DNA from 3 places in the Propionimicrobium sp. BV2F7 genome. Region 2 is predicted to be linked to each of the others. Evidence: riboswitches for the same ligand, from Rfam matches in the RefSeq annotation. Region 2 holds a riboswitch; each other region holds the start of a gene.
What was found. A riboswitch is a leader RNA that binds a small molecule or an ion and turns the genes downstream of it on or off. The one in region 2 is predicted to bind cobalamin.
Positions count from the first base shown of each region.

Region 1: linked by a shared signal. The riboswitch ahead of HMPREF1255_RS05895 (iron ABC transporter permease) and the one ahead of HMPREF1255_RS06600 (iron ABC transporter permease) in region 2 are both predicted to bind cobalamin.
Region 3: linked by a shared signal. The riboswitch ahead of HMPREF1255_RS05960 (iron ABC transporter permease) and the one ahead of HMPREF1255_RS06600 (iron ABC transporter permease) in region 2 are both predicted to bind cobalamin.

Region 1 covers NZ_AZIS01000004.1:334,510-339,226, reverse strand. Annotated here, with positions in the region: gene HMPREF1255_RS05905 (ABC transporter ATP-binding protein) at 1-205, opposite strand, end outside; gene HMPREF1255_RS05900 (ABC transporter substrate-binding protein) at 206-1,189, opposite strand; gene HMPREF1255_RS05895 (iron ABC transporter permease) at 1,222-2,208, opposite strand; cobalamin riboswitch at 2,310-2,439, opposite strand; gene argG (argininosuccinate synthase) at 2,520-3,938, opposite strand; gene HMPREF1255_RS05885 (NAD(P)H-quinone oxidoreductase) at 4,264-4,717, opposite strand, start outside.
Region 2 covers NZ_AZIS01000005.1:29,679-34,395, forward strand. Annotated here, with positions in the region: gene deoC (deoxyribose-phosphate aldolase) at 1-208, shown strand, start outside; gene HMPREF1255_RS06595 (ribulokinase) at 240-1,775, shown strand; cobalamin riboswitch at 2,060-2,240, shown strand; gene HMPREF1255_RS06600 (iron ABC transporter permease) at 2,344-3,390, shown strand; gene HMPREF1255_RS06605 (ABC transporter ATP-binding protein) at 3,387-4,217, shown strand; gene HMPREF1255_RS06610 (ABC transporter substrate-binding protein) at 4,214-4,717, shown strand, end outside.
Region 3 covers NZ_AZIS01000004.1:350,997-355,713, forward strand. Annotated here, with positions in the region: gene HMPREF1255_RS05950 (ABC transporter ATP-binding protein) at 1-270, opposite strand, end outside; gene HMPREF1255_RS05955 (ABC transporter substrate-binding protein) at 270-1,265, opposite strand; gene HMPREF1255_RS05960 (iron ABC transporter permease) at 1,279-2,343, opposite strand; cobalamin riboswitch at 2,377-2,507, opposite strand; gene HMPREF1255_RS09430 (Rib/alpha-like domain-containing protein) at 2,625-4,717, opposite strand, start outside.

The sequences.
Region 1 (4,717 bases), on a different contig from region 2:
TCATTTTCGCGATGTCGTCGCCGTCCACCTCGACGCGACCACCGGCAAGTTCCAGCGCGCGAAACAGCGAAAACAACATGCTGGACTTGCCCGAGCCGTTTGGCCCGACAATGCCGAGCACCTTGCCTGCCGAGGCGCTCAGGTTGACGCCATCGACGACCACCCGATCGCCCCGACAGACACGGATATCAGTTGCTTTAAGCATTTATTTTTGCAGCCTGTTGGCCAGTTCGACGGCGCCGTCAACCGAAAGGGTGGATGGCGGATCGGTCAGAGCGAATGGCAGGAACACTACCTGACCTTCTTGACTTGCTTTCAGGTCTTCTGAACCCGGGAAACTGGCGAACGTGTTTAACGCTTCATTTTCGTCGGGATTCAGTGACAAGACGACAATGTAATCAGGATTTTTGGCAAGTAGATCCTCCATTGAAATTGGGAATACCCTCTTCGGGCCATCGGCGTAAGCGTTTTCGATGCCATTAGCTTCGAAGATCGGCTGCACCATCGAAGATGAATTGAAAGCCGATAACTTATCTGACCCTGGCGTAACGAAGACAGCGACGGCCTTAGCCCCTTTAACTTCCGAGGAAGGTTTGATTTTTTGGATCTGGGCTTCAGAATTTTTCTTAACTTCCTCAGCCTTTTTCTCTACTTGGAATATCTTTCCCATCTTTTCGATTTCGTTATCTACAAGGCCAAAATCTGCGTGATCTAGCTTGTAATTGGGGCAGTAGGAATCTGGTGAATAGAGCGGGACACCTGCTTCTGCCAAGGCCTTTCTGTCGACAGCTTTGTCGTAGCCAATAACCAGATCGACGTTCATGTCCAGGACGGTTTCAGTTGCTACCGTAGAACCACCGGTACCGAGTTTCCCGGACTCAGCTGATTCGATCTTATCCAGCTTTTTCTTAAGCTCTGGGCGAACGTTTTTAATGCGGTCATCACCAGCGCGGAAAACTACTTTATCTAGCACGCCTAGCTCATCGAGGATCGATGAGTTGACGTCTGAGATCATTAACACGCGCTCGGGAGCCTTGTCTAAGGTCAGGGTTTCGTCGCAGCTTTTGACCTGGATTTTTTCGGGTGCCGACGAACTTTCTGCAGCTTTCTTGTCTGCGGCTGACTGTCCGCAAGAAGCTAGCGGGACGGCTAAGGCCAATGCGGCCAGTGCACAAACGAACTTCTTCATTCGTTTACTCCTTTTCTTTTTGTTGTCGCTGGTTACTTCATTCGCCTAACCAGCAAGACGATGAATGGCACGCCAACCATGCCGGTGATTACCCCGATCGGCATTTCAATCGGGGCGAAAGCTATGCGCGCGAACGTGTCGGCGATAACCAAGAAGAATGCTCCCGCAAGGGCGCAGCCAAGCGTCAAAACTCTGTGCGAAGAGCCGACGATCGAGCGCATCACGTGCGGAATAATTAGGCCGACGAAACCTATCGCGCCCGATGATGCCACAGCGATGCCGATTACGGCAGAGACGGGAATCAGGATCGCCAGCCTCGCCTTGGTTGGCTCGATGCCAACCGATTGGGCCGTGCGATCTCCGCTGGACAGGGCGTCGAGAACTGGGCCGAAAAGCGCCACGACAACTGAGAAAATGAGGGCCGTAACAATCAGTGGAACCGCCTGCGACCAGTTAGCGCGGGCAAGCGAGCCAAGCATCCAGAACATGACGGCTTGAGTTGCCTCCGGCGTGCCCGAAGAGAAGATGATGAAGTTGGTTAGAGCCTGGAAGCCGAAGTTGGCCGCTAGGCCGGCGAGAATCAATCGCAGAGACGATCCGGAATTTCCCGTCACCAGAAGCAGAAACAGCGTTGCCGCCAGCGCGCCCGCGAATGCGGCCAAGCCAACCGACCAAGAAGCGATAGACCCGAACAGAATTATCATTGCAGCAGCGCCCGTCGAGGCACCCGAGCTGACGCCTAACACGTACGGTTCGGCCAGGGGGTTGCGCACCACAGCCTGCATCACGGCACCTGCAATGCCCAGGATCGCACCAATAGCCAAGCCCGAGATGATTCTAGGTAGACGGGTCTTCCAGACGATTGCATCCACGTTCTGGCTCCACGTGATGTCGACGTCCAGACTTGGGATGTGACTTTTGATGACGCCGATGACGTCGCCGACGGACACGGCGGCCGGGCCAATAGCGATCGTAACCAATGGCAAAACGAGGACTGCAGCCAGCAAAGCGAAGAGAATCAGCCGTTGGCGGCGCCTCGTCTTGCCGTAAAGCTCGAGTGTCTTTGCGGTGGCTGTATCGCTCACGAATCTTCTTTCTGTTCAAGCCGTCTTGCGCGGCGTACAAAAATATTCGACAGCCCAGGTTTTCGGACTTGTTCGCTAAGCGACTTCACCGTTGCGCGACAGTTCTGGATACAAACCAGAATTCCCCTGTGGCTAACTACATAGAACCTATCAGCAATATGTGAAAATGGACATCCGTATTAAAAATTGCAAAGAAAATCCCGCAGGCATTAGGCGTCTGCGGGATTTTCTTAGTTTATGTGCCGTTAGTCGTGGCCAGAGTCCATCGCGGCGCGGTCGAGAACCTCGCCCTCGGTGGAATCGATGCCGCGGTTCGCGATCTCGCCTGCGCGTCCAGGCTGCAGCTCGCCGAGCAGATCCTGAGTCGCGCCAGCGGTGATCTGACCCTGCGAAGCGTAGGTTTCCAGCTTGCTGCGCGAATCCGCGATGTCCAGGTTGCGCATGGTGAGCTGGCCGATGCGGTCCGTCGGGCCGAAGGCGGCGTCCTCAACGCGTTCCATCGACAGACGATCCGGGTGATAGCTGAAACCCGGGCCGCGGGTGTCCATGATGGAGTAGTCCCAGCCGCGCCGCAGCCTGATGACCACCTCGCCGGTGACGACTGCAGCAACCCAGCGGGCGATGGAATCGCGCGTCATCAGCGACTGCGGATCCATCCAGCGGCCCTCGTAAAGCTTGCGCCCGAGCTTCTGGCCCTCAGCGTGGTAGTTGGCCAGCGTGTCCTCGTTGTGAATCGCATTAATCAGGCGCTCGTAGGCGATCCACAGCAGCGCCATGCCCGGTGCCTCGTAGATGCCGCGGCTCTTCGCCTCGATGATGCGGTTCTCGATCTGGTCGCTCATGCCCAGGCCATGGCGGCCGCCGATCTCGTTTGCCTTAAGCACCAGGTCAACGCGCGAATCGAAGTGCTCGCCGTTGATGGCAACAGGGAAGCCCTCGACAAACTCGATGGTGACGTCCTCGGTGTCGATCTGGACGTCCGGATCCCAGAATTTGACGCCCATGATCGGTTCGACGTCCTCCAGGGATGCATCCAGCAGCTCGAGGGTCTTGGCCTCGTGGGTCGCGCCCCAAATGTTTGCGTCGGTGGAGTAGGCCTTCTCCTTCGAGTCGCGGTAGGGCAGATCGCGCTTGGTCAGCCAAACGCTCATCTCGTCGCGGCCGCCAAGCTCGGAGACGAAGTCCTCGTCCAGCCAAGGCTTGTAGATGCGCAGCTGCGGGTTAGCGAGTAGGCCGTAGCGGTAGAAACGCTCGATGTCGTTGCCTTTGTAGGTGGAGCCGTCGCCCCAAATGTTTACGTCGTCTTCGGCCATGGCGCGAACCAGCAGCGTTCCGGTGACTGCGCGGCCGATTGGAGTGGTGTTGAAGTACGGGCGGCCGGCGCTGGTGACGTTGAACGCGCCACACTGCAGAGCCATCAGGCCCTGATCGACCAGCGATTCCTTGCAGTCGACCAGGCGCGAAAGCTCGGCGCCGTACTGCAGGGCACGGCCGGGAACCGACTCGATATCTGGCTCGTCGTACTGGCCGATGTCTGCAGTGTAAGTGCAGGGAATTGCGCCCTTTTCACGCATCCAAGCCACTGCTACCGACGTATCGAGGCCACCTGAGAAGGCGATGCCAACGCGCTCGCCTGCGGGCAAAGAAGTTAATACTTTAGACACGCCCGCTAGCTTAACGCGCTAAAGTAATAATTTCCACATTGACCGAATAAACTTTCGATAGTTGCGATAGTGACCAACTCGCCTCGAACGGGGGAGTGCTGATTCGCCGCTTATATAGATGTGGAATTTAATCTCGCAAGTGCGTGACAAAATGTGGTCGCTAAGGCATAAAATTCGGCAGCAGGATGAAATTCGTCTCTCCAGCAAGGGGAAACGCGTTTAGATTGCAAACTTACTAATCCAGCAGCCACGTCTTGTCGCGGTGTGACTAGATGAAAACCGGCCGACGCCCAAACGGACGCCGGCCGGCAACTAATAGAAATAATTATCGAGGCTGGTCGACTGCCAAAACGATCTTGCCCATCAACTGGCCAGAGTCGAGCATCTCGTGAGCCTCAGCCGCATTCTCCATCGGGAAAACGGTAATATCAGGCAACGAGAGAGTCTCATCCTCGTAAAGCGGCCAAATCTTTTCGCGAACAGCCTGGGCGATTTCTGACTTCTGCTCAGTCGGACGGAACCGCAAGCTCGTCGCCGTGATGGTGCCGCGCTTGTTGAGCAGCTTGCCGATGTTTAGCTCACCCTTGACGCCCTTCTGCATGCCGATGATCACCATGCGCCCATCCTGAGCCAGGCAATCGACATTCGGCTGCAGATATTTAGCGCCAATGATGTCCAGGATCACGTCCACGCCCTTGCCGTCGGTCGCGTTCTTGACGCGCTCGGGCCAGTCCGTGTTGTAGTCGATGACGACGTCTGCGCCCAACTCGCGGCAGTAG
Region 2 (4,717 bases):
TGCGGATTTTGTAAAGACTTCTACAGGTTTCCACAAAGCCGGTGGCGCAAGCGTAGAAGCTGTGAAATTAATGCGCGAAACGGTCGGCAAAGAAATGGGTGTGAAAGCATCGGGTGGAATTAGAGATGCAGAAACAGCCGAAAAGATGATTAATGCGGGCGCCAATAGGCTCGGCCTGTCTAGCTCTCGCGCGGTTCTAGGAAAATAAACCAATTATCTATTAACAACGAGGTTAAAAAATGACTGATCAATTATTACTAGGCATAGACGTAGGAACGGGTGGAGTAAGGGTTGCTGCTGTTACCCCAGAGGGCGAAATGATCGCTACGGCTTCAGTTGCTGTAGAGACATACACCCCAAGGCCGGCTTGGGCTGAACAAAACCCTCAAGACTGGTGGGGTGGCTTGAAAGGCTCGTTGGCCGAATTGCTTGAAACTGTCTCGGCTGAACAAATCTGCGGTATCGCCGTCGATGGTACTTCCGCCACTGTTGTCGCTTGCGATAAGGACGGCGAACCCTTAAGGCCTGCATTGCTTTGGATGGATGTTAGGGCAGCTGACGAGGCAGAGAAGCTAACGAATACTGGCGATCCTGCACTTAAGTACGCTGGTATGCAGACTGTCTCCGCTGAATGGGGCATCCCGAAGCTGATGTGGCTCTCCAAGAATGAGCCAGAGGTATACGAGAAGGCTGAGGTATTCGCCGACTGTATTGACTGGATGAACTTCAAGCTCACCGGAGAGTGGGCGATGTCGATTTGTACGGCTACCTGTAAGTATTTCTACGATTCCAACTGGTCGGGTTGGCCTACTAACCTTTATGCAAAGGCAGGAATCCCTGACGCGTTAAGGAAACTTCCTCCGTCTGTTTTGAAGATGGGCGAGGTAGTTGGCGAGCTTAGCTCCAAGGCAGCTAGTGAACTGGGCCTTAAAGCTGGAATACCAGTCACTATGGGCGGCATCGATGCGCACGTTGGGGCTATTGGTCTAGGCGTTGTGGATGAAGGATCTTTGGCTCTGATCACAGGATCCTCACACGTTATGCTTGGCCAGACCGATCAGGCAATCTATTCCCAGGGGATTTGGGGAGCGTACTTTGATGCGATTATCCCTGGACAGTACACGGTCGAGGCAGGCCAGATTTCTTCCGGTTCTGTGAATAACTGGTTTACGCATAAGTTCACCGTTGAGGCCCACAAGCACGGTGACGACTCTGCCAGTTTGTATAACTACCTGAATGACTTGGCAAAAGAAATCCCTATCGGATGTGATGGTGTAATCGCGCTCGATCACTTCCAAGGCAACCGTTCGCCATTCTCTAACCCCTACTCTCGTGGCGCGTTTACAGGGTTGACTCTTTCTCACGGAGAAGGTCATTTGTATCGGGCAGTCTTAGAGTCTGTTTGTTACGGAACTAAGACAATTTTCGACACATTCCGGGAAAAGGGATTCGACCCGGTAAAGGTCGTCGTATCTGGTGGCCCGACGAAATCAAGATTCTGGATGCAAATGCATGCTGACGTGACGGGCGTTCCAATGTTGTTCCCGAAGAACACTGAGGGCCCGCTTATGGGATGTTCGATTCTTGCGTCAATAGGTGCCGGCTTGCACGATGATATTGGCAGTGCTGCAAAGGCGATGGTGACTATGGCCGATTCGATCGAGCCAAACCCTGAAGCCACAAGCGAGTACGAGTTCTACCACAAACGCTATCTAGAGATATATGAAGCTTTAGCTCCTATTAGCCGCAAGACGGCGCAGCATGTTTCTGGGTAACCAATTTATTTACTGAAAAGACGAGGGCGCTACCGGATGATTCCTGTGGCGCCCTCGTTTCATCTTCGCAGCTGAACATTCCGGTGATAATGGTTGCCCGTCTTGCCCCGCCCTAGGCCCTGACGTTGTGTGAAACCTTTGCAGAAGTAAAAAACTTATTTTTTGAGTCAACTTTGGCTCGTCTACGAGCCAAAAATGACACAATGACACTTTTCGTCCTAAATCCTTGGGCAAAACAATGCCAAAACATGGATTTGCTTGCCGTCCCACTACGGAAGTGTTACTTTGCTAGCAAGCGAATTGAGTATCACCTAATTAATTGATGGCAGGGAACATCGGTGAGAATCCGAGACTGACGCGCAGCGGTGATGGAGACGATTCGGCACGAAGCCACTGGGAAACCGGGAAGGCGCCGAAATTGATGGATCCTGAGTCCGAAAACCTTTCAATTCGTTCTTGGTTAACGCCCTCGCGAAAAGGGCCAGAAACTTGGAAGGAAAATGGGTCATAACTCTTTTGGCGACCGTAAATCTTTGTTCCTGCGCACAACCTTGAATTGCGGGTAGCGATGGCGAAAAAATTTCGTAGGCTGCCGGTCGCGCCAATCGTCGTTGCTTTAGTGATAGTAGCCATAGTCAGTGCGCTCTTCTCGCTGACGCTTGGGGCAGAAAAAGTTCCCGTCGAAGACGTCTTCGAAATCGTCAAGGCACGATTAACCGGTACAGCGACAACATCGCCGTTCGACACGATCATTTGGGAATTGCGTCTACCCAGGGCTTTGCTTTCGCTGTTGGTGGGGGCGGGGCTAGCGATCGCGGGCGCGGCAATGCAGACGCTCGTCCAAAATCCGCTCGCAGACCCGTACTTGCTGGGCATCTCGTCGGGTGCTTCCGTCGGCGCCACCGCGGTAATCGTCCTCGGCGTGTTCAGCAGCGTCGGTGTCTACGCTCTTTCGCTAGGCGCGATGGTGGGTGCGATCACGGCTAGCGCCGCGGTTTATTTCATCGCCCAAGCCCAAGGCGGCCTGACGCCGCTGAGGATGGTGCTCGCGGGTGTCGTGATGTCGTCGGCATTTAGCGCGCTTGCCTCCTTCATGGTCTTTCTTTCCGATGACAATCGCGCGGCTAACTCCGTGATGTTCTGGATGCTCGGTTCGGTTGCTGGCGCCACCTGGGAAAAGCTGATCGTGCCGGTCGTCGCCGTAGCGATTTCTTTGGTAGCGCTGATGCTAATTTCTTCTTGGATGGACGCCCTGATGACCGGTCCTTCAACTGCGGCAGCCCTGGGCATACGGGTTGGTGCTATGCGCAACGGCCTGTTCATCGGGTCCAGCGTGCTGATTGGTGTGCTGGTTGCTGTTGCAGGTGGTATCGGCTTTGTCGGCCTCATCATTCCGCACGCATCCAGGATGATCGTCGGCGCTCTCCATAAACGGATGTTGCCTGTGTGCGCGGCTGGTGGTGCGGTCTTCCTGCTTTGGGTTGACGTCATTTCGCGAGTCGTCGCCAGGCCTCAGGAAATGCCACTCGGCGTGGTTACTGGTGTTGTCGGAGCTCCGCTGTTCCTGTTCTTGATGGGCCGGCGCAGCTACGCGTTCGGAAGTAGGGACGCATGAGCAAGGTAGACCTGGAAAAGATCCAAGACGAAGATTATCTGAGGAAACGCTGCTTCATCAGCGTCCGTGGCGTGGCTGCCGCGGTCGGCGGTTACGTCGCCGTCAAGCACGTCAGCTTCGACGTGCCCTACGGCACCAAGCTGGCGCTGGTGGGCACGAACGGTGCTGGCAAGTCGACGCTGCTTCGCGCGCTCGCGGGCATCAACCCGGCAGTGGAGGGCATAGTCCGGATCGGCGAGCGGGACGTCACCGCGTACGCCCCGAAGACGCGCGCCCGAATTATCTCTTTCGTCGGTCAGGAGGAAAGCCCGCCGGCGGCCCTAACCCTAGGCGAGATGGTCAACCTGGGCAGGATTCCGCACCGCGCGCCCTGGTCGGTGGACGTCCACAAGGATAGGGACATCGTGGTCAGCGCGCTCGCTCAGGTGGGCCTGGACGATCGCATCGATTCTGCCTGCGATCACCTGTCTGGCGGTGAACGTCGTAGGGCGATGATCGCGCGTGGCCTGGCGCAGGGTTCCCCGATCTTCATGCTCGACGAGCCGACTAACCACTTGGATATCGCTTGGCAGCTGAAGCTCCTGAAACTGCTGACCACCCTCGAATGCACTGTCGTCGCAGCTATCCACGACCTCGATCTAGTGCTGCGCAACTTCGACATGGTTGCAGTCATGCACGCCGGCTCGATGATCGCGTTTGGCGAACCGAAAGACGTCATCAACACCCAACTTATGGACGAAGCTTTCAGGGTTGAGGCCATTCAGGCGCCCAACCCTGTGACGCATGAAACACATCTGCTGATTAGCAAAGGAAAGGAAGAAAAATGAAAATGCGGAAAGGTCTCCCGGCGCTGGCGCTGGGCCTAACGCTGCTCGCCACCGGCTGTGGCGGAGCTAGCACCTCCGGTAGCGGCGACTCTAGCGCCGAGGCTGGCAAGCTCACCCTGGAAAACTGTGGCAAAAAGGTGGAGTACACGGTTCCCGTCACCAAGCTGATGGCTAACGACGGCAACATCATCTCCATCGCTCTGGCTGCTGGCGCCAAGGACCAGCTCACAGCGGTCACTAGCTTGAAGCGTGACGAGGGCGTCTTGAAGCTCAAGTACGGTGAGGACGTCATCAATGGCCTAAACCAGGTTTCGCCCGAGTACATGAACCTTGAGAACATCGTTGCTGCCGACCCGCAGGTGGTTTTCGCCGGCTATGGCTACGGCTTCAGTGATGAAAAGGGCACCGATCCCGATTCTCTGGCGAAGCGGGGCTACCTCACCTACACGCTCAGCGAGGCTTGCCGCACTGGTGAAGGCAGCCAGCGTGGCACCATGAGC
Region 3 (4,717 bases), on a different contig from region 2:
CAGCGGCAAAACCGCATCGCGTTCCTGAGCCACCACGGCTATTTGTTTGGCGATTTCTCGCCTACTCAGCTCGGCAATGTTTTTGCCGTCCACCAGCACTTCACCAGTGTCTGGCTTCAGAGCATTGTGTAGCGCCATCAGAAGGGTAGATTTTCCGCACCCGTTGACGCCGACTACGCCAACCACCTCGCCGTCAGACACGCTAAAGCTAACGTCGGAGATAATCCGACGTTTTCCACGGCTGACGGAGAGGCGGTTGACAGTAATCATTACTTCTTCAGCAGCTCTCCGAGCTTGACGGCGCCGTCAACAGACAGGGTTGTCGGCGGGTCGGTGAGGACGAACGGCAGGTAGACGATCTTGTCATTCTTCACAGCCTGCAGGCCGTCAGCACCGGCGTAACCCTTGAGGATCGCCTTGGCTTCCTCCGGCGTGGAGGAGTCGGCCATCAGCACGATCCACTCGGGGTCCTTTTCGAGAAGGGATTCCATGGATGCGTCGAATACGCGCTCCTTGGAGTCGTCGTAGACGTTCTTCAGGCCATTGGCTTCGAAGATCGGCTGAACCATGGAGCTGGTTCCGTAGGTGTAGAACTCGGTGGATCCCGGCATCACGAACAGCGCTGCGGCATTGGCCTTGCTGCCGGAAGGAGCTGCCTTCTTGACATCCTCGAGGCGCTTGGCAACCTTGTCCTTAACCTCCTTGGCCTTGTCCTGAACGCCGAACATGGTGGCGATCTTGTCGATCTCGTTGTAGACGAGATCGTAAGACGCGTGATCGGTGGTGTAGCCCGGACACATCGCGTCGGGCGAGTACAGCGGAACACCGGATGCCTTCAGCTTTTCACGGTCGGCGCCCTCGTCATAACCGAAGACGACGTCGGGGTTTACAGACAGCGCGGCCTCGGTGGACACTTTTGCGCCGCCGGTGCCGGTGTCGCCGGCCTCAAGTTGCGGGATGGCGTCGAGAGCCTTGTTCATTTCGGGGTAGCTCTCGTCGATGCGGCGGTTACCGGACTTGGCGACTACTTTGTCGGCCAGGCCTAGGTCGTAGAGGATTGAGAAGTCGGTTTCAGAGAGCAACAGAATGCGCTCCGGAGCCTTCTCGAATTCCAAAGTCTCGTTGCAGCTTTGAATCTTGGCAGGGAATCCTGCCTGCGCGGCGGACGATGCCGGAGCTGAAGACTCGCTTTCAGCATTGTTACTGGAACATCCGGTGAGAGCAAGACCGAGCGCTAGCGCTCCGGCGATGAGTTGTTTCCTCATTCTTTTTCCTTTCTTAACTTGCACGCCGTTGCCTCTTAATGAGGACTACTAAACAAGGCGCACCAATTAAACCTGTGATTACCCCGATCGGTAGCTCTGCAGGAGCAAATGCGACGCGGGCGATTGCATCCATCCAAACCAGGAACAGCGATGAAGCGAGTGCTGATCCGAGCACTAGGAAGCGATGTGAATATCCGATGAATGATCGAATGACGTGCGGCACGATCAGCCCGACAAAGCCAATTCCGCCTGCCGCCGCCACTGCTATTGCCACTGAAGCCGAAACGATAATCAGCATGACGACCCGCATCCTCGATGCATTCACTCCCACCGACTCGGCCGTTCTGTCTCCGCTCGCCAGAGCGTCGAGGATCGGGCCGCAGAAGAACATCACAGCCGTGAAAACCACGGCAACGATCACTAACAGCGGGAGTTGCGGCCACTGTGCGCGAGCCAACGACCCAAGCATCCAGAACATAACGGCCTGCGATGTTTCGGGGCTGCCAGAAGAAAATATGAGCAGGTTCGTTACTGCCTGAAAACCGAAGCCAGCTGCAAGACCTGCGAGTATAAGCTGCAGTGGCGTCGAGCCTTGACCGGCGACTGCCATCACCATCAGCGTAGCTATGAGTGCTCCCGCGAAAGCCATGCTGCCCGTGACCATGTAGTTGGACGCGCCGAGCACGATAATCGAAAGCGCCGCGCCAGTCGATGCACCGCTAGAAACGCCGAGCACGTAAGGCTCCGCCAGCGGGTTACGCACCAACGCCTGCAGAACGACACCCGCAACGCCCAGAATCGCGCCAACAGCCAGCCCAGCAATGATTCTTGGGACACGATTCTGCCAGACGATCGCATCGATGGCTGGCGTCCAGGTTTTATCGACGTTGAAACCAAGATGATCGAGTGTGACACCAACGATGTCTGGGATGCTCACGTTTGCTGACCCGAAAACTATGGAAAGCAGCGGGGTGAGGACCATCAAGAGCAGCAGAATTACAAGACGCACATTGCGCTTGCGTTTATTTTTTCTCCGCCTCAGGATTGTGCTCCCCTTGGCGGTAGCACTTTCCTGCATTCGGTTACTTTCGGTCGGGCCGGTTCGCGCGGCTAATGATACCTGCCGGTTAGAGGTCGGACTCGACTTACGTCTTACCGTTGCGCGTCAGTTTTGGGTTCTCACCAAATTCCCTGTACCGGCTATTAGGCAAGTTCGGATTGCCTAACAAATAGATATTCTTACACTACTTAACAGTTTTAGCAATGAATCACGCCTTGTTACGGCCAGTTGTTTCCAAACAAGAAGTTTGGGCCGCCCCAAGTGGGACGGCCCAAACCTCTTTATTTAGCTAGCAGCTGTTAGTGCTTGCGACGACGGATCGCGTAAGCGCCAGCACCAGCGGCAATCAGACCAAACGCTGCGATAGGCAGTGCGTCGGCGCCGGTGGTCGGCAGACCAGCCTTTGCCTTCTTCTTGAACTTCTTAGCCTTCTTGCCCGGGTCGTTCGGGTCAAGCGGGTCGGTGCCGTTGGCAATCTCGTCACCGTCGTTGATTCCGTCACCATCGGTGTCAGCCACGTTCGGGTTGGTAGGCTTGCCGCCATTCTTGGCGCCAGTGACCTCGTCACCGTCAGTCAGGCCGTCGCCGTCAGTGTCCGGGTTCAGCGGGTTGGTGTTACCAGGCTTGCCGTTCGGGTCGAACTTGTCGTTCTTGAACGGGTTCTTGGTGCCGTTGACCTCGTCGCCATCGTTGATGCCGTCGTTGTCGGTATCGGCCTTCAACGGGTCGGTGCCGGTAGCACCGTCCTTGTTGACCTTCGGGTTACCCTTGTCGTCCTTAACGGCATTACCGTTCTCGTCGACGTCGGTGCCAGCCTCCTGGCCATCATTCAGACCGTCGCCATCGGTGTCACCCTTGTTTGGGTCGGTGCCGATGTTCTTTTCGCGACCGTCAGAGATGCCGTCACCATCAGTGTCAGCCTTCTTCGGATCGGTATTGGTGGCGTTGTCCTTATTGACCTTAGGAGTACCGTCATCATTCTTGGTCGGGTTGCCCTTATCGTCAATATCGGTACCGGCCTCTTCACCATCCTTCAGACCATCACCATCAGTGTCGTCATTCTTAGGATCGGTACCAAGGTCCTTCTCACGACCATCAGAAACTCCGTCATTGTCGGTGTCGGGATTCTTCGGGTTGGTGCCGTCCTTCTTCTCATCCTCGTCCTTGACGCCGTCGTTGTCGTCGTCATCATCTTTAACGTCGGGGGTGCCGTCGTTGTCGGAATCGAGCTGGAAGATAGCCTCAGCCTCGTCGGCAGTTGCGCCGTCGGGGTAGGTGACTACAACAGGAACCTTAACCTCTTCAGCGGTGTCGCCCTTGAGGTCAGCCTTGGCAGGAGCCTTAGCGGTGACAACACCGGTCATAGGATCGACAGTCACAGTCCAGCCTTCTGGGGCCTTCCAGCCGTCCTTGATCTGGTACTTGGTGCCTTCCGGAGCCTTCTTGTCGCCGGCGTAAACCGGAGCGGCAGTCTTGGACTCGCCAGGAGCAACTACAACGGGATCACCGTAACCAGGCTGGTAGTCAGCAACAATCGGGCAGCCGTCCTTGTCGACCTTGGTGCCAGCAGGGGTGTCAGCGCACTTGTCCTTGGAGTTCGGAACACCGTCGTTGTCATCGTCGCCGTCCTTGACGGTAACGGTGGAGGTGTCCAGAACCTTGTCACCGTCCTTGACCTTAACAACGATCTTGTCGCCGTCGTTCAGATTAGCAGGAACCTTGACAACTACGTTGCCATTCTCATCGATGGCACAAGTAGCGCCCTTGTCGGCCTCGCAAGTAACAGTCTTCGGCAGAGGACCGTTAGCCGGATCCTTGTCGAGAGTTACATCAGAACCAGGAGCACCAGTGCCGTCATTCCATGCCGGGCAACCATTGTTGGAGGCCGGACCAGCAATAGTCGGGCAGTTATCCTTGTCGTTCGGGACGCCGTCGTTGTCGTCATCTTTAGCATCAGGCTTAGTAACGGTAACGGTGGAGGTGTCTAGAGTCTTGTCGCCATCCTTAACGGTGACGTTAATTATGGTGTCAGGAGCAGCATTTTCAGGAACCTTAACGGTCACGTTGCCGTCCTGGTTAACGGTGCAGGTAGCGCCGTTATCTGCCTCGCACTTGACGGTATCTGGCAGCTTGCCGTTAGCAGCGTCCTTGTTCAGAGTTACGTCAGAACCAGGAGTACCCTCACCATCACCCCAAGCAGGGCAACCCTTATTAGAGGCCGGACCAGCAATAGTCGGGCAGTTATCCTCAGCATCCGGAACACCGTCATTGTCGCCATCAGCAGGCTTAGTAACAGTCACCTTAGAGGTGTCCAGAGTCTTGCCGTCCTTGTCCTTAACAGTAACGGTGACCTCGGTGCCAGGCTTAGCGTCCTTAGGAAGCGTTACCTTGA